Regions from separate parts of the Enterobacter sp. WI-ESBL-E8 genome, predicted to be linked through region 1. Evidence: predicted binding sites of a transcription regulator. Region 1 holds the regulator's gene; each other region holds the start of a gene.
What was found. Region 1 encodes Fur, which represses iron uptake genes when iron is present. Its sites were predicted from a motif close to ATAATAATGAGAACNACTATCAA; they were not measured.

Region 1 (7,396 bases):
TCATTCAGGCGAAAGGTCAGGTTGTTGCGGGTCAAACGCCTCTGTATGAGATTAAAGGCAAGTAATCGCTCCTGAGTAGAGTCATGCCTTAAGCGGCGGGGGTTATCCTCCGCCGCTTTTTTTTGCAGCAAATGCCCCCATTATTTTCTTCAGAGCCGTTTTAAGGGTTGTCACTACGTCCGGCTTATAAGATCATATGCCGTTATACGTTGTTTACGCTTTGAGGAATCCACGATGAGTGAGGCAGAAGCCCGCCCGAGTAACTTTATTCGTCAGATCATCGATGAAGATCTGGCCAGTGGTAAGCACACCACAATTCATACCCGTTTCCCGCCGGAGCCGAACGGCTACCTGCATATCGGGCATGCAAAATCTATCTGCCTGAACTTTGGCATTGCCCAGGACTATCAGGGACAGTGCAACCTGCGTTTCGATGACACCAACCCAGTAAAAGAAGACATCGAATACGTTGAGTCCATTAAGAACGACGTGCAATGGCTGGGCTTCAACTGGTCTGGCGATATCTGCTACTCCTCTGACTATTTTGATCAGCTGTACGCCTATGCGGTGGAGCTTATCAACAAAGGTCTGGCGTATGTCGACGAGCTGTCTGCTGACGAGATCCGTGAATACCGCGGTACGCTGACCGCACCGGGTAAAAACAGCCCGTTCCGCGATCGCAGCGTTGAAGAGAACCTGGCGCTGTTTGAAAAAATGCGTGCCGGTGGCTTCGAAGAGGGCAAAGCCTGCCTGCGCGCCAAAATCGATATGGCGTCTCCGTTCATCGTGATGCGCGATCCGGTGCTGTACCGCATTAAATTTGCTGAACACCACCAGACCGGTAACAAGTGGTGCATCTACCCGATGTACGACTTCACCCATTGCATCAGCGATGCGCTGGAAGGCATCACCCACTCCCTGTGTACGCTGGAGTTCCAGGACAACCGTCGTCTGTACGACTGGGTACTGGATAACATCACCATTCCCGTGCATCCGCGTCAGTACGAGTTCTCTCGTCTGAATCTGGAATACACCGTGATGTCCAAGCGTAAGCTGAACTTGCTGGTGACCGACAAGCACGTTGAGGGCTGGGACGACCCGCGTATGCCGACCATCTCTGGTCTGCGTCGTCGTGGTTATACTGCCGCGTCTATTCGTGAGTTCTGCAAACGTATCGGCGTGACCAAGCAGGACAACACCATTGAAATAGCTTCTCTGGAATCCTGCATTCGCGAAGACCTCAACGAAAACGCACCGCGTGCGATGGCGGTCATCGACCCGGTGAAGCTGGTTATCGAGAACTATCCGCAGGGTGAAAGCGAGCTGGTCTCCATGCCTAACCATCCGAATAAACCGGAAATGGGCAGCCGCGACGTGCCGTTCAGCGGTGAAATCTGGATCGACCGTGCTGACTTCCGCGAAGAAGCCAACAAGCAGTACAAGCGTCTGGTGTTGGGTAAAGAGGTGCGTCTGCGTAATGCCTACGTCATCAAGGCAGAGCGCGTAGAGAAAGACGCGGAAGGTAACATCACCACCATCTTCTGTTCATATGACGCTGAAACGCTGAGTAAAGATCCGGCGGACGGCCGCAAGGTGAAAGGCGTTATTCACTGGGTGAGCGCATCCCACGCGCTGCCGGTGGAAATTCGTCTGTACGATCGTCTGTTCAGCGTGCCTAACCCGGGTGCTGCTGAAGACTTCCTGGCGACCATCAACCCGGAATCTCTGGTGATCAAGCAGGGTTATGCGGAGCCTTCCCTGAAAGCCGCTGAAGCGGGTAAAGCGTTCCAGTTCGAGCGTGAAGGTTACTTCTGCCTGGACAGCCGTTACAGCACGGCGGAAAAACCGGTATTTAACCGTACCGTGGGTCTGCGTGATACCTGGACCAAAATCGGCGAATAATAACGCTGCATTGGTCAATGAGAGACAAACGCCGCTTATTGCGGCGTTTTTTTATTTAACGATCATATCGTTAAAGCAGGGGGGTAATAATATCGTGGAAAATATCAGGTCAATGTGGTGCTACTTATTTTTCTGAAAAAAGTTTGTTTTTTATCATCAATACGCAATTTGTAAAAAGTAACAGCAATTAACGATCTTACCCTCTGAAATTTAATGGCTTGCCCCGCCAAATCTCGCCCTCCGGTAAATGTTACAAAGCACTACCAATTATGTGCACTTCGTCATAATCCTGACTTTTGTCCGCTGAAAAGCATTGATAATTCGCGTCGCGAAAAATAACCTAAAGACGGTAGTTAATTCGAGGGTATTTATAACTACCCCTGACCATTTGGTCTTTTTTATTTTCGCCGTTTCAGGCGTTTTAATTCGTCAAAGAGGAATAATCTATGCGTACGTTCAGTGGCAAACGTAGTGCGCTGGCGCTGGCTATTGCCGGTGTGACAGCAATGTCGGGCCTGGTCGTTACACCAGAGGCGAAAGCCGCGGGTTTCATCGAAGATTCTACCCTCACGGGCGGTATTTATTACTGGCAGCGTGAACGTGACCGTAAAGACGTCACTGAAGACAAATACAAAACTAACCTTTCTCACTCCACCTGGAACGCCAACCTGGACTTCCAGTCGGGTTATGCCGCGGATATGTTCGGTCTGGATATTGCTGCGTTCACGGCAATCGAAATGGCGGAAAACGGCGACAGCGGCCACCCGAACGAAATTGCCTTCTCCTCCAGCAACAAAGCCTATAAAGAAGACTGGTCCGGGGATAAGAGCGGAATCAGCCTTTATAAGGCCGCAGCGAAATTTAAATACGGCCCGGTGTGGGCGCGCGGTGGCTATATTCAGCCCACCGGCCAGACGCTGTTAGCGCCGCACTGGAGCTTTATGCCAGGCACCTATCAGGGTGCAGAAGCCGGGGCTAACTTTGACTACGGTGATGCGGGTGCGTTGAGCTTCTCTTATATGTGGACCAACGAGTATAAAGCACCGTGGCATATCGAAATGGACAAGTTCTACCAGGGCGATCGTAAAACGCGGGTAGATTATCTTCATTCTCTTGGTGCTAAGTACGATTTCAAAAATAATCTGGTGCTGGAAGCGGCATTTGGTCAGGCACAAGGATACATGGACCAGTATTTTGCCAAAGCATCTTATAAGTTCGATATCGCCGGAAGCCCACTTTCGACCAGCTATCAATTCTATGGTGCGCGAGATAAAGCAGACGCACAAAATAACCTGCGTACCAACGATGAAGTGGCACTTGCCAGGGACTTATATGACGGCACGGCCTGGCTGCAAGCTTTAACCTTTGGCTACAAGATTGGCCAGGTGGATCTACGTCTTGAAGGCACGTGGGTCAAAGCTGATGGTAATCAGGGCTTCTTCTTACAGCGCATGACACCAACCTATGCATCTTCTAACGGTCGCCTGGATATCTGGTGGGATAACCGTTCTGACTTTAACGCCAATGGTGAAAAAGCAGTCTTCTTCGGGGCGATGTACGATCTCAAAAACTGGAATCTTGCAGGTTGGTCAGTGGGGGCTTCCTATGCTTACGGTTGGGATGCTAAACCAAGTAGTGCCCCAATCTACGATCAGAGCCAGCGCCTGAAGGAATCCGCCTATAGTCTGGATGCTGCGTATGTACTGCAGGATGGAAGAGCCAAGGGCACAATGTTCAAACTGCACTTCACCCAGTATGACAACCATTCTGACCTGCCTAGCTACGGTGGCGGATATAACAACATCTTCCAGGATGAACGTGACGTGAAATTCATGGTTATCGCACCGTTCACCATCTTCTGATGAATCGTCCGGCGGGTTAGCGCCCGCCGGACCGGAGACTGCACATGATGAAAAAAATTGTAATTGTCGCGCTGCTGGCGTCGGGGCTGGTGGCGTGTTCTCAGAGCCAGGCGCCTAAAGAAGATTCCCGGCTGAAGGAAGCTTATAGCGCGTGCATCAATACCGCTGAAGGCTCGCCGGAGAAAATTCAGGCCTGCCAGAGCGTGTTGAATGTGCTGAAAAAAGAGAAGGCGCATGAGCAGTTCGCAACGCAGGAAAATGTTCGCGTGATGGATTACCAGGCCTGTATCCAGGCGCGTAAAACCGGTAACGATCAGGAAGTGGCGAAGCGTTGCGACCAGATCTGGAAAGAGATCCGCAGCAATAACAGTAACTAACCTGCTGTTACCATGCCCGGTGGCGCTATGCTTACCGGGCTTTTTTATACCTGAAAACAGGCGAAAAAAAAGCCAACCTTGCGGCTGGCTCAGAGTATGAAGACTGATTATTTTGCGTCGTGCGCGTGGTCATCTTCGCGGCAGTCGCCTTCAGCGCAGTGACCGTAAAGGTACAGGCTGTGGTTGGTCAGGCGGATGCCATGACGTGCGGCGATTTCACGCTGGCGTGATTCAATGGAATCATCGCTAAATTCAATGACCTTGCCGCAATCGAGGCAGATCAGGTGATCGTGGTGCTGCTGCTGGGTCAGTTCGAAAACAGATTTACCACCTTCGAAATTATGACGGGTAACAATGCCCGCGTCATCAAACTGGTTCAGCACGCGATAGACGGTAGCCAGCCCAATCTCTTCACCCATGTCGATAAGACGTTTATAGAGGTCTTCCGCACTGACATGGTGATTGTCTGGACCCTGAAGCACTTCGAGGATTTTTAACCGAGGAAGCGTAACTTTCAGGCCAGCCTTCTTTAATGCGGTATTGTTGTCAGTCATGCGGAATCTGTCCTGTTGCTAAACGATTCACTTCTGTAGGAAGTGACAGAAAATGCACCCGGGATAATGCGTCTCATTATAGAACTGCCATGGCTAAATGAAAACTGCAAGTCTCAGGCAAAATATGCTTATAAAAACGTGGTATCACCAACAAACTTGCTCAATGGAAAACCACGTTTATCAGGGAGACATTGTACAGGTCTGGGCGAAAAAGTTAAAAGATTGTAGCGATTAATTTAATCGGTTTGACCTAGAGCATGGGCGCAGCCGCCGCTGCGCCGCGATAAAAATCAGGCGTTAAGAATATCGTCCAGGTGCAGTTCCTCACGGATCTGCTTAACCCATTTCTCAACGCGCTCTGCCGTCAGCTCTGGCTGACGGTCTTCGTCAATGGCCAGACCCACGAAATGATCGTCATCGGCCAGGCCTTTAGACGCTTCGAAGTGGTAACCGGCAGTTGGCCAGTGGCCAACGATCACGGCGCCATTCGGCTCAATGATGTCGCGGATAGTCCCCAGCGCGTCACAGAAGTACTCGGCGTAGTCTTCCTGATCGCCGCAGCCAAACAGGGCGACCAGCTTACCGTTGAAGTCGACTTCTTCCAGCGTCGGGAAGAAATCATCCCAGTCGCACTGGGCTTCACCGTAGTACCACGTTGGAATACCCAGCAGAAGAATGTCATAGCCTTCGAGATCTTCTTTGCTGCTCTTGGCGATGTCATGCACATCAGCAACGTCTTTACCGAGCTGTTTTTGAATGTTTTTTGCGATATTTTCGGTATTGCCGGTATCACTGCCAAAGAAAATGCCGATGATTGCCATGAGTAAAATAACCTCTTGAAACTTAATAGTATGGTGGCGCAATTCGGCCACGGATAAGGGCAATAATAGCAGAACTGGCAACCCTGCGGAAACAGCTATCGCGCAGGACTGCACTCCGTGCTACATGAAAAGGGCGATAAAGGGGATTTTCAGACTTATGCCTGGCTGCGTAACGTCTCAAGCTGGGCGATCAACATCTCTTCAATGAGCTCGCTGCGGCTGATATTTCGCGCGTCAGCCAGCTCGTTAAGCGCATCGACGGCGTCGGCGTTAAGCTTCAGTTCGACACGCTTAAGCCCACGATTTTTATCGCGTTTAAGCTGGTTGCGTTTATTGATACGCAGCTGTTCATCGCGCGAAAGCGGATTCGTCTTGGGTCGTCCCGGTCGACGTTCATTCGCGAACAGATCTAGTGTCGTACGGTCCGTTTGTTCTTTGGCCATGATTCTGAGACTTCGGGGGAAACACGCCGCCCTGCTAATGCCCGGGCGATAAGCGCGCCATCATACATCACCAAAAACGGCACGCCAACGACTGGAAGCCCGCAGCCTTCCAGTCGCTCTCTTTTTAATCAATTCGCAGTATCAGCGAGATAGCGGCGAATGGCGCGCAGCACGGCGTCAGGTTTTTCTGCATGAACCCAGTGTCCGGCCCCGGCAATCACGTGGGCGCGCGCCTGCGGGAATTGTGCCAGCAAGGTGTCGCGGTACGCGTCGGTAACATAAGGAGAGTTACCGCCACGAATGAAGAGGGTAGGGTGTGGCCAGGCAGGTACCGTTTCCCAGCCAACGATATTGTTGTACTGCTCCCAGAGCACCGGCACGTTAAAACGCCATTTTCCGTCAACAAACGACTTCAGCAGGAATTGCACAACGCCTTCTTCATCAAGATGGTCACTCATGACCGCAGCCGCCTGCTGGCGGGTCGCGACACCCGCTTCAGTGACCGCATTGATGGCGGCAAAAATCTCGTCGTGTCGGCGGACGTCATAATCCACGGGCGCAACATCAATTACCACCAGGCCGTTAATACGCTCCGGCGCAAGCGCCGTCAGGGCCATCACCGCTTTGCCGCCCATTGAATGCCCGATGAGCGTCACCTTCTGCAGGCCGTTGGCGTCCAGCGTATCCAGCAGATCCTGTGCCATCGCGGCATAGGTCATCTCGTCTGAACGCCCGGAAAGACCGTGATTGCGCATATCGACCTGTAAAATATCGTGATCGGTAACCAGATCGCGCGCCAGCACGCCCAGGTTATCCAGGCTGCCAAAAAGCCCGTGAACCAGTACGATGGGAGAATTATTGTTCGGCGATTGTGCAGTTTGCGCTCGGGTATTCAATTTCATGGCAAAGTTCTTTTTTTACGTATGTCAGGTTAGGGTATCATGTTGACCATTCTGCCGCCCGGCTGCAAGGTTCCAGTTTAATCTGACTTTTGCTGCCAACCAGGTTTGACGCTATCCGCTGTTGGGATTTGACCCTATAATCCCAATGACTTGTATTCAGATAAGAAATCGCACTGGATTAAGATGAAAACAATCGAAGTTGATGACGAACTCTATCAGTATATTGCCAGCCAGACGCGGCATATCGGGGAGAGCGCGTCCGACATTTTACGGCGCATGCTTAAAATTTCCGCCGCTTCACAGCCTGCTACCCCAGTCACCAAAGATGTCGTGTCTCAGCCGAGCGTTGTTGCACAGGCTAAACCTGCCGTGACACCGGCAAAAGATAAAGTGCGCGCGATGCGCGAGCTGCTGCTGTCCGATGAATATGCGGAGCAGAAAAAGGCGGTTAACCGCTTTATGCTGGTGCTGTCTACACTTTATTCACTGGATAACAAGGCGTTTGCTGAAGCGACCGAGTCGCTGCACGGTCGTA
Region 2 (7,396 bases), 3.3 Mb from region 1:
ACCTGCGCATCTATGGCTACCTCGACGGCCTTGTGCCGCGCAAAGTGGTGCCGCTCCTGGATGCGCTCTGGCCGGACAGCAAATCGCAGGTCATTGCCAAAGCCGCGCATGCCCCGTTTATCTCTCATCCGGCGAAGTTTTGTTCAGCGCTCATTGCGTTAAGTCAACGTTTCGACTGATTATTTTCCATCCAGCCTGGAAAAAGTAACACACCGCAACCATACTCCAGTTGTCGTTGCGGTTGTTCTGCCTACGATAATCAAAACAACAATCCTATGGAGAGTCAGGCTATGAAACTTGTTACAGGTATTGTCACTTCTCTGGTTATTGGGTCACTTTCATTTGGCGCCTTTGCGGCAAAAGAGTTGGAAAAAGATAAAGTTGCAGGAATGAATCTGACCACAGTTGGTGAGATTTCTACGTCTGACACCACCGCGCCGATGGATGCAAGAGCAGAGCTGTCGAAGAAAGCGGATGAGCTGGGTGGGACGTACTACGTTGTTACCAGTGCTGAAAAGCAGACCAAAAACGTGCGCGCAACGGCGGACGTGTATAAGTAATACGATAAAGCCGGGCATCAGTGCCCGGCTTTATTAGCGCAGTGACCACCACTCCCTGAGGCAGGCTTTGCCTTCCGGACAGCTTTTACAACTGCCGGAGAGGCAACCGTCCGCGTCTTCCTGAATCCGCACGGCTTTCCCCATCGCTTCAAGCCTTTCCAGCATGGCATCGATCATCGGCTGCGGCGTATGCAGGGTGAGGCTTAATTGTTTGGCCTCCATCCGCCCCTGTAGCGCCAGCAGGTCACGAACCTGAATCAACGATGCCATTGCGTGCTCCTCAGTGACAGTCGCCCGCCGGGCTGCTGCAGCAGGTCGCGGCGGTTTTACGATTAGCCAGCAGGTCGATATCGACGCGGCTGCGCGCGCGCCGCAGCAGGCCGAGAACGATCGCGTTAAACAGAACCACCGCGAGGATGCAGACCAGGCTGTAGCGCGGGTGCTGGCTGAAGTTAACGGTCTGATAGAAGAGCGTCGCCAGCGAGTACGCAATGTTTAACCCCCACAGGATGGAGAAGCCCATCCAGCCGCGGCTGGACTCGCGGGCAATCGCCCCCATCACTGAGATGCACGGAATGTAGAGCAGAACAAAGATGAGGTAGCTATAGGCCGCGGACGCGCTGCCAAATTTCTCGCTCATCACACCCATGGCACCCGTCGCCATTTCACCGTCGCCTTTGCTGGCTTCAATCGGGTTGGCCAGCACGCTCAGGCTGAAGGTGTCCTTCAGGCTCTGCCAGGTTTCCTCTACGGCACCCAGCAGTTCATGACCGAGATGAAACTCTGCCGGATTAAATTCCTGCTCCTGAATGTTCTCTGCGGTGTAGAGCGTGTTCAGAGTGCCGACAACCACCTCTTTCGCCATCGCGCCGGTGAACAGCCCGACGGTTGCCTGCCAGTTATCCTCATGCACGCCAATCGGTTTGAAGACCGGGGTGATGACGCGGCTGACGGAGGCAAGGGCCGAGTTGTTGATGTTATCTGCCGCCTGCCCGCTGAGGGTGAAGCTGTTCAGCGCGCTCAGGAAAATACTGACGATGACAATCACCTTACCGGCGCGCAGCACAAAGCCTTTCAGGCGCTGCCAGGTCTGGATCACCAGGCTTTTCAGGTGCGGCACGTGATACACCGGCAGCTCCATCACAAACGGCGAGGCTTCACCGCGCATGATCGTGTGTTTCAGCATTAAGCCGGTCAGGATCGCCATCACGATGCCCAGCACATACAGCGAGAAGACCGCCAGCGCGCCCTGCTGACCAAAGAAAGCGGCGGCAAAGACGGCAAAGATCGCCAGACGGGCGCCGCAGGACATAAATGGCGCCATCATGATGGTCATCAGACGCTCGCGCGGCGCATCAAGCGTGCGTGCGCCCATCACCGACGGGACGTTACAGCCGAAGCCGACAATCAGCGGGACGAAGGATTTACCCGGCAGGCCCAGCGCCTGCATCAGACGGTCCATCACGAACGCGGCGCGCGCCATGTAGCCGGAGTCTTCCAGGAACGAGAGGAACAGATACATCATGCCGATCTGCGGCACCAGCGGCAGAACGGTGTTGATACCGCCGCCGAGCCCCTGTGCGAGGAAGATGGTTAGCCATTCCGGGAAGTGCAGGGTGTAACCCACCCACTGAATTCCGTGCACGAAGACCGCCACGGAACCGGCATCGAAAATGGGCTGGAGTGCGCCACCGATGTTAATGGCGAGCAGGAACATCACGTACATTACCAGCAGGAAGACGGGCAGGCCGAGGAAGCGGTTAAGCACGACCTTATCCACCGCAGCCGTAAAGCGGCTGGGTTCTGCCGTGAGGGCGTTACTGACCACGTCGCAGATCGAGGCGATGGCCTGGTAGCGCGCATCGGCGATGTGCAGCGCCGGGTCGTCCAGCTCGTCGCGAAGGCGGGCTATCGTTACGTCCAGTTTATCAGCTGCATGCCCGGCGTAAGCGCGGCTATAGATATCGCCTTCCAGCATCTGCAGACCGAGCCACAAACGCTGTTTCGCAGGCATGCTGTTGTCCATCTCCTGCGCCAGCATATTGGCTTCGCGCAGGAGGGGCTTCGCATAATGCACCAGCTCAACGTCGCGATTGCCCGCGTGGCGATCGATGGCCAGCTTCAGCGCATCAATCCCGCGAGCGCGCGTCGAGACCAGCGGAACGACCGGGCACCCGAGGCGCGCGGAGAGGGCATCGACGTCGATGCGCAGCTTTTGTTTCTCCGCAATGTCGAGCATGTTGAGCGCCACGATGCAGGGGATCCCCAGCTCCAGCAGCTGCAGCGTCAGATAAAGGTTACGCTCGAGGTTGGAAGCATCGACCACGTTGATCAGCAGGTCCGCGTCGCCGCCAAGAATATAGTGACAGGCAATTTGCTCATCGAGCGAGGTTTGCGACGAAATGGTGGTTAAGGAATAGGTGCCGGGGAGGTCAACCAGCGTGACCTGGTTGTCGGTCGTCGTGAACTGGCCTTCTTTACGCTCGACCGTTACGCCGGCCCAGTTACCTACGCGCTGGCGGGCCCCCGTCAGCTGGTTAAAAAGCGTGGTCTTGCCGGAATTAGGATTGCCAATTAAGCCAATAGTTAACTTTTTCATTTTTTTAGACTCACTGAAACCGCTGGCTTGTTATCGGGATAAGGCTTCGACTTCAATTAATGCGAGGTCTTTCTTACGCAGTACCAGATTCACGCGGCGGGTTTCGATATGAACCGGATCGCCGAGCGGCGCCACGCGTACCACCTGAAATGACGAGCCGGGCAGCATGCCCAGTGACAGCAGCTTCTGCCGATAGGCAGGGCTAATTTCGCGGGTAAAACCGGTAATCTTCCATGCACTGTCTGGAGTGAATTGCATAATGCCTGATTCCACGAAAGGTTAAATTATCTACTATGGGATGATAATGAGAATAGTTTTTATCAGCAATATTAAAACTGTGACGGAATGTTGTTTGCGGTATTAATTTACGGCCTGTTTGACCTTGCTCAATATTTGCTGAAATGAAGGGAAAACGAAAAGGGGATTATTTGTTAACGGGGTGATAATTAGTGGTTTAAATATGGCTGTGCAATCGGTTTCATATATTACGGCACAATAATATTCCCTCTCCCCTGTGGGGAGAGGGTTAGGGTGAGGGTTTAGCGTTTCTTACCCATCGCTGCCGCCAGCGCATCCATCATCGCGCTGTTGCCTGCTGGCTGGGCATCGCGTCCGCGCGGTTTCGCGGCTTTAGCGGCCGGGCGCTGCTGCTCGCGGCCACCGCCATTGCCGCCACGGCGCGCGTTGGTGTCGCCTGGCTGCTCGTCCAGACGCATGGTCAGGGCGATACGCTTGCGCTGCAGATCCACTTCCAGCACTTTAACCTTCACGATGTCGCCCGCTTTGACCACGGTGTGTGGGTCTTCAACGAACTTGTCGGCAAGGGATGAGATATGCACCAGGCCATCCTGATGCACGCCGATATCCACAAACGCGCCAAAGTTGGTAACGTTCGTTACCGCGCCTTCCAGCACCATGCCCGGCAGCAGATCGTTCATGGTTTCGATGCCGTCGGCAAAGGTCGCCGTTTTGAACTCAGGACGCGGATCGCGGCCCGGTTTTTCCAGCTCTTTGATAATGTCGGTGACGGTTGGCACGCCAAATTTATCGTCGGTGAAATCCACGGCTTTCAGGTTGCGCAGGGCGCTGTTGTCGCCCATCAGGTCTTTCAGCGCCTGCTGGGTGGCGGCCAGAATGCGTTCTACCACCGGGTACGCTTCCGGGTGAACGGTGGAGGCATCCAGCGGGTTATCACCGTGGTTGATGCGCAGGAAACCCGCGCACTGCTCAAACGCTTTTGGTCCGAGACGGCTTACCTTCAGCAGCTGCTGGCGGTTCTGGAACTGGCCGTTCTCATCGCGCCAGGCGACGATGTTCTGCGCCATCATGCGCGTTAAGCCCGCCACGCGGGTCAGCAGAGGAACGGAAGCGGTGTTCAGGTCAACGCCGACGGCGTTTACGCAGTCTTCCACGACCGCATCCAGCTTGCGCGCCAGCTGAGTCTGGCTCACGTCGTGCTGATACTGGCCCACACCGATGGATTTCGGGTCGATCTTCACCAGTTCCGCCAGCGGATCCTGCAGGCGGCGAGCGATAGAGACCGCACCGCGCAGGGAAACGTCCAGGTCCGGGAACTCCTGCGCCGCCAGCTCTGACGCGGAATAGACGGACGCCCCCGCTTCGCTGACGATCACTTTCTGCGCCGTCACTTTCGGGAACTGCTTCTGCACGTCGAGGTAGAAACGTTCGGTTTCGCGGGACGCCGTACCGTTGCCGATGGCGACCAGCTCCACGTTGTACTTCTCGCACAGCGCGGCCACCACGACGGCCGCTTTCGCTGCCTGTCCGGTGTGCGGATAGATGGTGTCGGTAGCCACCAGCTTGCCGGTGCCGTCAACCACGGCCACCTTCACGCCGGTGCGCAGGCCCGGATCGAGACCCATGGTGGCGCGCAGGCCGGCAGGGGCGGCCATCAGCAGATCGTGCAGGTTACGGGCGAAGACGTTAATCGCTTCATCTTCAGCGCGCTCGCGCACGGTGCCCATCAGCTCGGTTTCCAGGTGCATCAGCACCTTGATGCGCCAGGTCCAGCTCACCACGCCTTTGCGCCAGCTGTCTGCCGGGGCGTTGTTCAGGCGCAGGCCAAGATGGTCGATGATGATCTGCTCGCAGTGGCTCTCTTTCGGCGGCTCGTCAAACTGCGGGTCGGCGTTCAGGGAGAGCTGCAGCACGCCTTCGTTGCGGCCTCGGAACATCGCGAGTGCGCGGTGAGAAGGGGTGGTAGAAATCGGTTCGTGGTGATCGAAGTAGTCGCGGAATTTCGCGCCCTCTTCCTCTTTGCCCGCAACGACGGTAGAGACGATGTGTGCGTTCTTCCACAGGTAATCACGCACTTTGGCGAGCAGGGCAGCGTCTTCGGCGAAGCGCTCCATCAGAATGTAGCGTGCGCCATCGAGTGCGGCCTTGGTGTCCGCAACGCCTTTGTCAGCGTCGATAAATTTCGCCGCTTCGGTTTCCGGATCGTGTGACGGCGCGTTCCACAGCAGGTCTGCCAGCGGCTCAAGACCCGCTTCAATCGCAATCTGCCCGCGCGTGCGGCGCTTCGGCTTGTATGGCAGATAGAGGTCTTCGAGTTCGGTTTTGCTCAGGGTGCCGTTAATGGCGCTTTCCAGCTCGCCGGTCAGCTTGCCCTGTTCGCCGATGGATTTGAGGATCGCCTGACGACGTTCTTCCAGCTCGCGCAGATAACCCAGACGGGTCTCCAGGTTACGCAGCTGCGTGTCATCCAGACCGCCGGTGACTTCCTTACGATAGCGCGCAATAAACGGCACGGTGTTCCCTTCATCAAGCAGGCGAACGGCAGCTTCTACCTGTTCGGCTCTGGCCTGAATATCACCCGCAATAATGCGGCAGAGCGAATCTTTCATCATGGCTTTATCATCTGTTGAGTCGAAAAAATCAGGGGATAGTTATACGGGCTGACACGGCAAAATGCCAGCCGGGGAGGGCGCTCTCGGACTATTTAACGTACTCGATTTCGTTCACGTACCAGCTGGCTTCACCGGAAGGGGTCTGAACGACGGCCAGGTCGCCCACTTCCTTTTTCAGCAGCGCGCGGGCCATCGGGGAGTCAATGGAGATGTAATCCTTACGGCCAAAAATTTCATCGTAGCCGACAATGCGAAAACGCAGGGTGTCGCCGTTGTCGTTTTCAATCTCAACCCACGCGCCGAAGAACACTTTACCCTCCTGCTGCGGGGAGTAATCGACAATTTTAAGGTTCTCAAGACATTTGGTCAGATAGCGTACCCGGCGGTCAATCTCACGCAGCCGCTTTTTGTTGTACTGGTAGTCAGCATTTTCGCTGCGATCGCCCAGGCTTGCCGCCCAGGTAACCTTTTTGGTCACTTCAGGACGCTCTTCGCGCCACAGGTAATCCATCTCTTTTTTGAGTTTTTCGTACCCTTCGCGGGTGATCAGGGGCGTTTTCATTGGGTGACCTTCAGACTCGACATCATTGCAAACCTTGCGCACATTACGTATCACATAGCGTAACAGACAGCGTTAATAATGATTTATGTGATGAAATGTGCAGATAAGCTGCTGTTAAATATGCTTTGTAACAATTTCGACTAGAATTTATACCAGAATTAGCTGGTCGAACACGTGCACTTTTTTAGAATACGCTGTTATTAGACTATCCGAACCTTTGGGAGTACACACAATGCAAGAGAACTACAAAATTCTGGTCGTGGATGACGACATGCGCCTGCGTGCGCTGCTGGAGCGTTATCTGACCGAGCAGGGCTTCCAGGTTCGTAGCGTCGCGAACGCTGAGCAGATGGACCGTCTGCTGACCCGTGAATCTTTCCACCTGATGGTTCTCGACCTGATGCTGCCTGGCGAAGACGGGCTCTCTATCTGTCGCCGTCTGCGCAGCCAGAGCAACCCGATGCCGATCATCATGGTGACGGCGAAGGGCGAGGAAGTTGACCGTATCGTTGGCCTCGAAATCGGCGCGGATGACTACATTCCAAAACCGTTTAACCCGCGTGAACTGCTGGCGCGTATTCGCGCCGTGCTGCGTCGTCAGGCGAACGAACTGCCTGGCGCACCGTCGCAGGAAGAAGCCGTTATCGCATTCGGTAAGTTCAAGCTGAATCTCGGCACCCGCGAGATGTTCCGTGAAGACGAGCCTATGCCGCTCACCAGCGGCGAGTTTGCGGTACTGAAGGCGCTGGTCAGCCACCCGCGTGAACCGCTTTCCCGTGACAAGCTGATGAATCTGGCGCGTGGC
Region 3 (7,396 bases), 2.1 Mb from region 1:
GCGCGTCAGCCGCTGGAAGTGGTGCGTGACAAACTGGTTGCCATTACGGAGTGGACCGCTGAGAATGTCCATCACGCCATTCAGGCGACGGCGGACGAGCTGGAAGTCGGCATGGGTAAAGTCGGTATGCCGCTGCGCGTTGCGGTGACCGGTGCGGGGCAGTCCCCGGCGCTGGATGTGACGGTTCATGCCATCGGCAAGTCACGCAGCGTGGCGCGCATTAACAAGGCGCTGGACTTTATTGCTGAACGCGAAAATCAGCAGTAATTAAGTCCTCGATAGGAAGAACGGCAGGGTTACCTGCCGTTTTTTTATGGGTATCATTCAGCAATATCCAGACGCGTAAGAAAACCGCGTATCCCTTCGCGTTTCAAAAAGGCTTCCAGACGCTTCTGCTCTGGCTGAGTCATACTTTCCAGGGTCTCAAGAATGCCCGGACGCAGGTTTGAAGATGGTTCGCTGTAGGAAGAGGTGACTTCAGCGAGATGGTAAACCGCCTGACGGTTTCGGATCGCCGGGAGGCTCATAATATGTTCCTTCACGCGCGCATCAACATGGATGAGCCGCGCCCGACCGCCCTTCACGCCGTTGAGTCCTTCGGTTTTCCATCCCTGCTGGCGTATCCAGCGATTAACCGTTTGCCTGGCAACGCCCAAACTTTCCGCCAGCTCTTCCGTGGTCATTTTGCTACGTAATCTTCTCATATCAGTTCTGATCGCGAATCCCTAAACGTTGCAATAATCCGGTAATCCCTTCCCGCAGCAACAGCGATGTCATCTGCTTCTGCTCTTCCGGCGTCATTTCATTGGCCAGCGTCAGGAGTAGGGTGTGAAGCGAACCGTCATGGCTGGTGCCTGCCGGCAGTTCGGACGTCTCCGTTGCACGACGTGCGCTGCGGATAAAGTCACGCACTTTTTCGTTCACATGCACCAGGCGCGCTTTCCCGCCCTGGACTCCTGGTTTTGGCGATGTAATCCAACCCTCTTTGCGTACCCATTTATTGATGGTCTGGCGGCTATAGCCAGTGAGCAGGGCTAACTCTTCTGGCGTCATTCGTTCCTTGATCATGCAATTTCCTGAATATTCGTGGGGTTAATTAACGGCTCATTTTATAGCACCGTTTTAGCTGAAAACGTGACAGGCTTAACTCATGACTGCGAGAAGGCTCGCAAAGTGATTCATTTGCATGATTTTTCGGCGATTGAACTGCGGCCATTGATTTTGCCGTTGACACTCCGCAGCGGAATTCATATTATGCCGCCCGTCAACATGACAGCTTTACGATGGGGCTATAGCTCAGCTGGGAGAGCGCTTGCATGGCATGCAAGAGGTCAGCGGTTCGATCCCGCTTAGCTCCACCAAACTCTGAACCCAACAGAGTGCGGTCAGTAAAGTAACATGTGGGGCTATAGCTCAGCTGGGAGAGCGCTTGCATGGCATGCAAGAGGTCAGCGGTTCGATCCCGCTTAGCTCCACCAAAATTGTAAACCCTCGTCGAAAGACGAGGGTTTTTTTATCTGTTTGTAACACCCGTCCCCACTTTTTGTTATCAAAAAGAAGATATTCCTGTACCTCACCTCAATCGATATCAATAAAGCAGTCTATAAATAGACTTGAACTTGATTCGCGCAATTAATAAACCTATTATCCATCCGGTCAATGATTCCCCCGGAAAATAACGCCCCTGATTAATGAATAGAAAAACTTACAATAATGTAAAGATATTTATGATTGCCCTGGCACTTTGCCTGATTGCGGTACCCATCTCCCGTTATCTCTCTCCCCGCGCAATTGTAAATGGTCACGACGTTTATTTAGCATGGTTACCGCTAAGCGTTATGCTGGCGGTAATTCTGCTATTTGGACGCAGGGCCATTCTTCCCATTTTGTTAGGTTTTAGTGTCACTAATTTATTTTATGTTAATTTAGCACCGCTACAATATACAGTATTACTGTTTTGTCAGACCTTTGCATTGTTCGCGGCGTGCGGCCTTCTGCGCCTCATGCTGGGCAAGCGTTGGCGTTACTGCATCCCCAACAAGCACATCGGTTTACGTATATTCTGGCTCGGTTTTATCGTACCAATAGGTATTAAGCTGTCGATGTATATGGCGGGCTATTTGTTTGATTTTCCGGTGACTATTTCCACATTTTTCGGCGAAGGAACGGTAATTTATAACGTTGTGGATATACAAAGCCTGATATGCGCGGCGCTGATTTTTACCATGATGTTCTATTACCCATTAAGAATGATAATTAATCCTCGTTACGCGATGAACTTCTGGCGGCGAAGCGTGAAGCCCGTGTTTTTCCACAAGAATTCATTATATATTTTTGTCTGGCTGATGCTTTTAAGTTTCATTCTCGTCATTTTATGCGGTCCATTTGAATCACCCGTCATTGCGGGCTATTTGATGCCGCTGATTTTTATTCTTTTTACCTTAGCGATAAGTCGCCTGACCTATGCGCTTATCTCTCTGCTGTGGGCCGCATCTGCACTCCTGCTGTTGTCCTACAACTACAACTTTCTTAACGGGGTGGAATCGGGCCATTCGCTCTCCTTTATCCTCTCCGTACTTATCTCTTTCGCCATCTGTTTGCTTTACATGTCGCGAATTTACCAGCGCAGCGAGTGGCTGAAGCGGGGATGGCAGAACAGGGCGCTCACCGATCCGCTGACCGGTTTGCCCAATATTCGCGCGCTGGAGGATCATCTTGAGATTCACCCGGATGCAAAAGTAAGTATTCTGCGTATGGATAATCTGGAGTTTTTGAGCCGCCACTACGGGATCCTCATGCGGGTCCATTGCAAACGAACGATTGCCGCGTCGCTTCAGCCGCTTCTGCAAAAAGATGAAGCGCTCTTCCAGCTTCCGGGAAGCGAGCTGGTGCTGGTATTACTGGGGCCGGGAATCGCTGAACGTCTCCAGCATATGGTCGATCGGCTGAACAGCCGCAAGATTTTCTGGAACAATACCGGGCTGGATATCGAGTTTGGCGCGTCCTGGGGAATGGTTGAAAACGGTGAAAAGCTGCACCACACGCTGGGGCAACTGAGCTGGCTGGCTGAGCAATCCTGCGGCGAGCACAACGTTCTTGCGCTCACGAATAGCATCGAAGCGGCATCAGGACAAACGACTGAGCGCGTGCTGATGCTGGCGCGGATTAAGCATGCCCTGGAGGCCGGTCAGTTCCATTTATACGCACAGCCCATCCAGAAGGCCGACGGCAGCGGTTACTACGAAATCCTGACGCGTATGGAAAGCGAGGGAGAGATGATTACCCCCGATCGCTTTATTCCGCTGATTGCCCAGTTCAACCTGAGCCACCGGTTCGATATGTACGTCATGGAAAAATTACTGGCGTGGCTGCGCGATCATCCTGCGACGCAGGCCGGTGCCCGCTTCTCCGTCAATCTGATGCCGCTAACGCTGATGCAAAAAGAGGTCGCTGGCGAGATTTGCGCGCTCTTTGAGCAGTACGGTATCGCGCCTCAGGCCGTCGTTCTTGAAATCACCGAGGAGCAGGCCTTCTCTAATTCAGGAAGCAGTATCAGCAATCTCCAGCAACTGCGGGATTACGGTTTCCGGATTGCCATTGATGATTTTGGTACGGGCTACGCGAACTATGAGCGCCTCAGACGCCTGCAGGCGGACATCATTAAAATTGACGGCTGCTTTGTGAAAGACATTTGTACCGATGACATGGATGCGATGATCGTGCAATCAATGTGTAATCTGGCGAAGACAAAATCGCTGTGCGTAGTTGCTGAATATGTAGAAACACCGGCGCAGCGCGAGATGCTGCTCCGCTTTGGTGTGGACTACCTGCAGGGGTATCTGATAGGCAAACCCAAACCGCTGGAAGAATTACGGGCATAAAAAAACCGGGAGCCAGGCTCCCGGTTTTTTTTAACGGTAAACGTTACAGAACCAGTGCCGCGATAGAAGCAGACAGGACGCTCACCAGGGTAGAACCGTAAACCAGTTTCAGGCCAAAGCGAGAAACCACGTTACCCTGTTCTTCGTTCAGACCTTTAATCGCACCGGCGATGATACCGATGGACGAGAAGTTCGCGAAGGAGACCAGGAACACGGACAGAATGCCTTCCGCGCGCGGAGAAAGCGTGCTGGCGATTTTCTGCAGATCCATCATCGCAACGAATTCGTTAGAAACCAGTTTGGTCGCCATGATACTGCCCACCTGCAGCGCTTCGTGAGCCGGAACACCCATCACCCATGCAACAGGGTAGAAGATGTAGCCCAGAATTCCCTGGAAGGAGATACCCAGCACCGCAGCGAACAGGGCGTTCAGCGCAGAAATCAGCGCAATGAAGCCGATCAGCATAGCGGCAACGATAACCGCCACTTTGAAACCGGCCAGGATGTATTCACCCAGCATTTCGAAGAAGCTCTGGCCTTCATGCAGGTTGGACATCTGGATGTTTTCTTCGCTGGCGTCAACGCGGTACGGGTTGATCAGTGACAGAACGATAAAGGTGCTGAACATGTTCAGAACCAGCGCAGCAACAACATACTTCGGCTCCAGCATGGTCATATACGCGCCCACGATAGACATGGAAACGGTAGACATTGCGGTTGCTGCCATGGTGTACATGCGGTTGCGGGACATTTTGCCGAGAATATCTTTATACGCGATGAAGTTCTCAGACTGACCGAGGATCAGGGAACTTACGGCGTTGAATGATTCCAGCTTACCCATGCCGTTCACTTTGGATAACAGGAAACCAATTCCACGAATAACGAACGGCAGAACGCGGATGTGCTGCAGAATACCGATAAGCGCGGAGATAAAGACGATTGGGCACAGAACCTTCAGGAAGAAGAACGCCAGACCTTCGTCGTTCATTTTACCGAAGACAAAGTTCGTCCCTTCGTTGGCGAATCCGAGCAGTTTTTCGAACATTTCGGAGAAGCCTTTCACGAAGCCGAGGCCGACGTTGGAGTTCAGGAAGAACCACGCAAGTAAAACTTCAATGACCAGCAGCTGGACAACATAACGAATACGAATTTTTTTGCGGTCTGTGCTGACCAGCAATGCAAGTGCAGTAACGACAACAAGTGCCAGGACAAAATGAAGGACGCGGTCCATATTTGCTCCAAATATGAGGCAGGTTTAATTTTCGTGCACATTCTATGTAACAAGCGAAAAGAAAACGAGATCAAGGACACACTATAGTTACATCCTGTGACGAGTCTCAAAAATAGTGATCCACAATACATTTTTGTTATGTTAGGTAAATGAGTGAAAAGTTAAGTTTGTGTGCTAGTCTTCACAAAAGAGCGCGCGATTTCGCTTTCTGTTAAATCGCCCCCGCTTACCCGCCCGTCTATCGTTCAAAGCTATCAGAGAAATCACTGTAAACTTCGCAAATGATCTTGATAATCATTCTCATTTTGATAGCATTAAACATAGCAAAGGCTATATTTCAGAGGCAGAAATGACAAACAGTCGCGTAGAGGGTAGCAGTAGCAGAGCAGCGCGCAAGTTGCGGTTCGCATTAATGGGACCTGCGTTCATCGCTGCCATTGGCTATATCGATCCAGGTAACTTTGCGACCAACATTCAGGCCGGGGCCAGCTTCGGCTATAAGCTGCTGTGGGTGGTTGTCTGGGCTAACCTGATGGCAATGCTGATTCAGATGCTCTCCGCAAAGCTGGGGATTGCCACCGGTAAAAACCTGGCGGAGCAAATTCGCGACCATTATCCGCGTCCGGCCGTCTGGCTCTACTGGGTTCAGGCGGAAATCATCGCCATGGCAACGGACCTCGCTGAATTTATCGGCGCGGCGATCGGCTTTAAGCTGATTCTGGGCGTGTCGCTGTTGCAGGGGGCGGTACTGACCGGGATTGCCACGTTCCTGATCCTGATGCTGCAGCGTCGCGGTCAAAAACCGCTGGAGAAGGTCATCGGCGGTCTGCTGCTGTTTGTCGCGGCGGCCTACATCGTCGAGCTGATTTTCTCCCAACCGAATCTGGCGCAGCTCGGTAAAGGGATGGTGATCCCAAGCCTGCCAACCTCGGAAGCGGTGTTCCTGGCCGCCGGGGTGTTGGGGGCGACCATCATGCCGCATGTGATTTACCTGCACTCCTCCCTGACCCAGCATCTCCACGGTGGGACGCGTAAAGAACGTTATTCCGCAACCAAGTGGGATGTGGCTATCGCCATGACCATCGCGGGGTTTGTGAATCTGGCGATGATGGCTACCGCAGCCGCCGCTTTCCACTTTAACGGCCATACCGGCATCGCCGATCTTGACCAGGCTTATCTCACGCTGGAGCCGCTGCTGAGCCATGCAGCCGCCACGATATTTGGTTTGAGCCTGGTGGCCGCCGGTCTGTCTTCGACGGTGGTGGGCACGCTGGCAGGCCAGGTGGTGATGCAGGGATTTGTCCGGTTCCATATTCCGCTGTGGGTGCGTCGCTCCGTCACCATGCTGCCGTCATTTATCGTGATTCTGATGGGGCTCGATCCCACACGAATTCTGGTTATGAGCCAGGTATTGCTGAGCTTTGGTATCGCGCTGGCGCTGGTGCCGCTGCTGATCTTTACCAGCAACAAAACCCTGATGGGCGAGCTGGTCAACTCAACGCTGGTAAAACGGGCCGGATGGGCCATTGTGGTGGTGGTGGTGGCATTGAACCTGTGGCTGTTGATTGGAACCGCGCTGGGGCTTTAACAAAAAAAGGCGCCGCGTGGCGCCTTTTTGATTAGTGATGATGGCCGTGACCATGGCCTTTGCCGTGACCCCAGCCGCCGCGGCGGTCGTCACGATCGTTCCAGCCTTCACGGTAACCGCGCTCATACGCTTTGTCTTTATACCAGCCACGGTGTCTGCCGTTATCATGTTTCCACCAGCGATCGCCGCGCCACTCATAGTGACGATGCCAGTAGTCACGGTCGCGCCAGTAGCCACCGTCCCAGTATCTGCCGTAGTCGTCACGATCGCCAATTTGTAATTTTACTGATGGCAACAGGGTGATTTCGCCCGCAGTGGCGATCAGCGGGGCTGATGAAGCCAGTAATACCGCTGCAAGAATCAGTGACCTGAACATACTCTTTCTCCTTCACGATCGGGGCCTTTGATGGGCCTGTTAACGCAATATTACGAGTTGGTAAAGGCTCGTTTCATCGCCTCAACTCCGAATTCCTGAGTAAGAGCACTTTTTGCTAAAAGTGATTTTATTTTGAGCCGCTCAGGATGGCTTCAATACGGGCCAGCTCTTCGGCGGAGAAATGGCGGTTTTCCAGCATACACGCGGCATCGTCAATCTGGGCGACTTTGCTCGCGCCAATCAGTACAGACGTCACCGATTCGTGGCGTAATATCCAGGCCAGCGCCATCTGCGACAGCTTCTGGCCTCTGCCTTCCGCC

Region 2: feoA (ferrous iron transporter A) is a predicted target of Fur. The motif match lies at 3,458-3,480, and genes of this name have one in related genera.
Region 3: ACWHWP_RS16600 (Nramp family divalent metal transporter) is a predicted target of Fur. The motif match lies at 5,400-5,422, and genes of this name have one in related genera.

Annotation. Positions count from the first base shown of each region.
Region 1 is NZ_JBRWXJ010000001.1:1,371,358-1,378,753, forward strand. Features, by position in the region: gene nagE (N-acetylglucosamine-specific PTS transporter subunit IIBC) at 1-65, shown strand, start outside; gene glnS (glutamine--tRNA ligase) at 235-1,902, shown strand; gene chiP (chitoporin ChiP) at 2,349-3,764, shown strand; gene chiQ (ChiQ/YbfN family lipoprotein) at 3,812-4,141, shown strand; gene fur (ferric iron uptake transcriptional regulator) at 4,249-4,695, opposite strand; gene fldA (flavodoxin FldA) at 4,986-5,516, opposite strand; gene ybfE (LexA regulated protein) at 5,672-5,959, opposite strand; gene ybfF (esterase) at 6,088-6,861, opposite strand; gene seqA (replication initiation negative regulator SeqA) at 7,045-7,396, shown strand, end outside.
Region 2 is NZ_JBRWXJ010000001.1:4,634,051-4,641,446, reverse strand. Features, by position in the region: gene bioH (pimeloyl-ACP methyl ester esterase BioH) at 1-179, shown strand, start outside; gene ACWHWP_RS22195 (YdgH/BhsA/McbA-like domain containing protein) at 291-560, shown strand; gene feoC ([Fe-S]-dependent transcriptional repressor FeoC) at 594-830, opposite strand; gene feoB (Fe(2+) transporter permease subunit FeoB) at 841-3,159, opposite strand; gene feoA (ferrous iron transporter A) at 3,190-3,417, opposite strand; gene ACWHWP_RS22175 (Tex family protein) at 3,699-6,029, opposite strand; gene greB (transcription elongation factor GreB) at 6,118-6,591, opposite strand; gene ompR (osmolarity response regulator transcription factor OmpR) at 6,824-7,396, shown strand, end outside.
Region 3 is NZ_JBRWXJ010000001.1:3,511,145-3,518,540, reverse strand. Features, by position in the region: gene gltX (glutamate--tRNA ligase) at 1-267, shown strand, start outside; gene ACWHWP_RS16630 (YfeC-like transcriptional regulator) at 321-704, opposite strand; gene ACWHWP_RS16625 (YfeC-like transcriptional regulator) at 706-1,068, opposite strand; tRNA gene ACWHWP_RS16620 (tRNA-Ala) at 1,286-1,361, shown strand; tRNA gene ACWHWP_RS16615 (tRNA-Ala) at 1,403-1,478, shown strand; gene ACWHWP_RS16610 (sensor domain-containing phosphodiesterase) at 1,692-3,881, shown strand; gene ACWHWP_RS16605 (NupC/NupG family nucleoside CNT transporter) at 3,925-5,112, opposite strand; gene ACWHWP_RS16600 (Nramp family divalent metal transporter) at 5,462-6,700, shown strand; gene ACWHWP_RS16595 (DUF2502 domain-containing protein) at 6,732-7,076, opposite strand; gene mgrA (L-glyceraldehyde 3-phosphate reductase) at 7,204-7,396, opposite strand, start outside.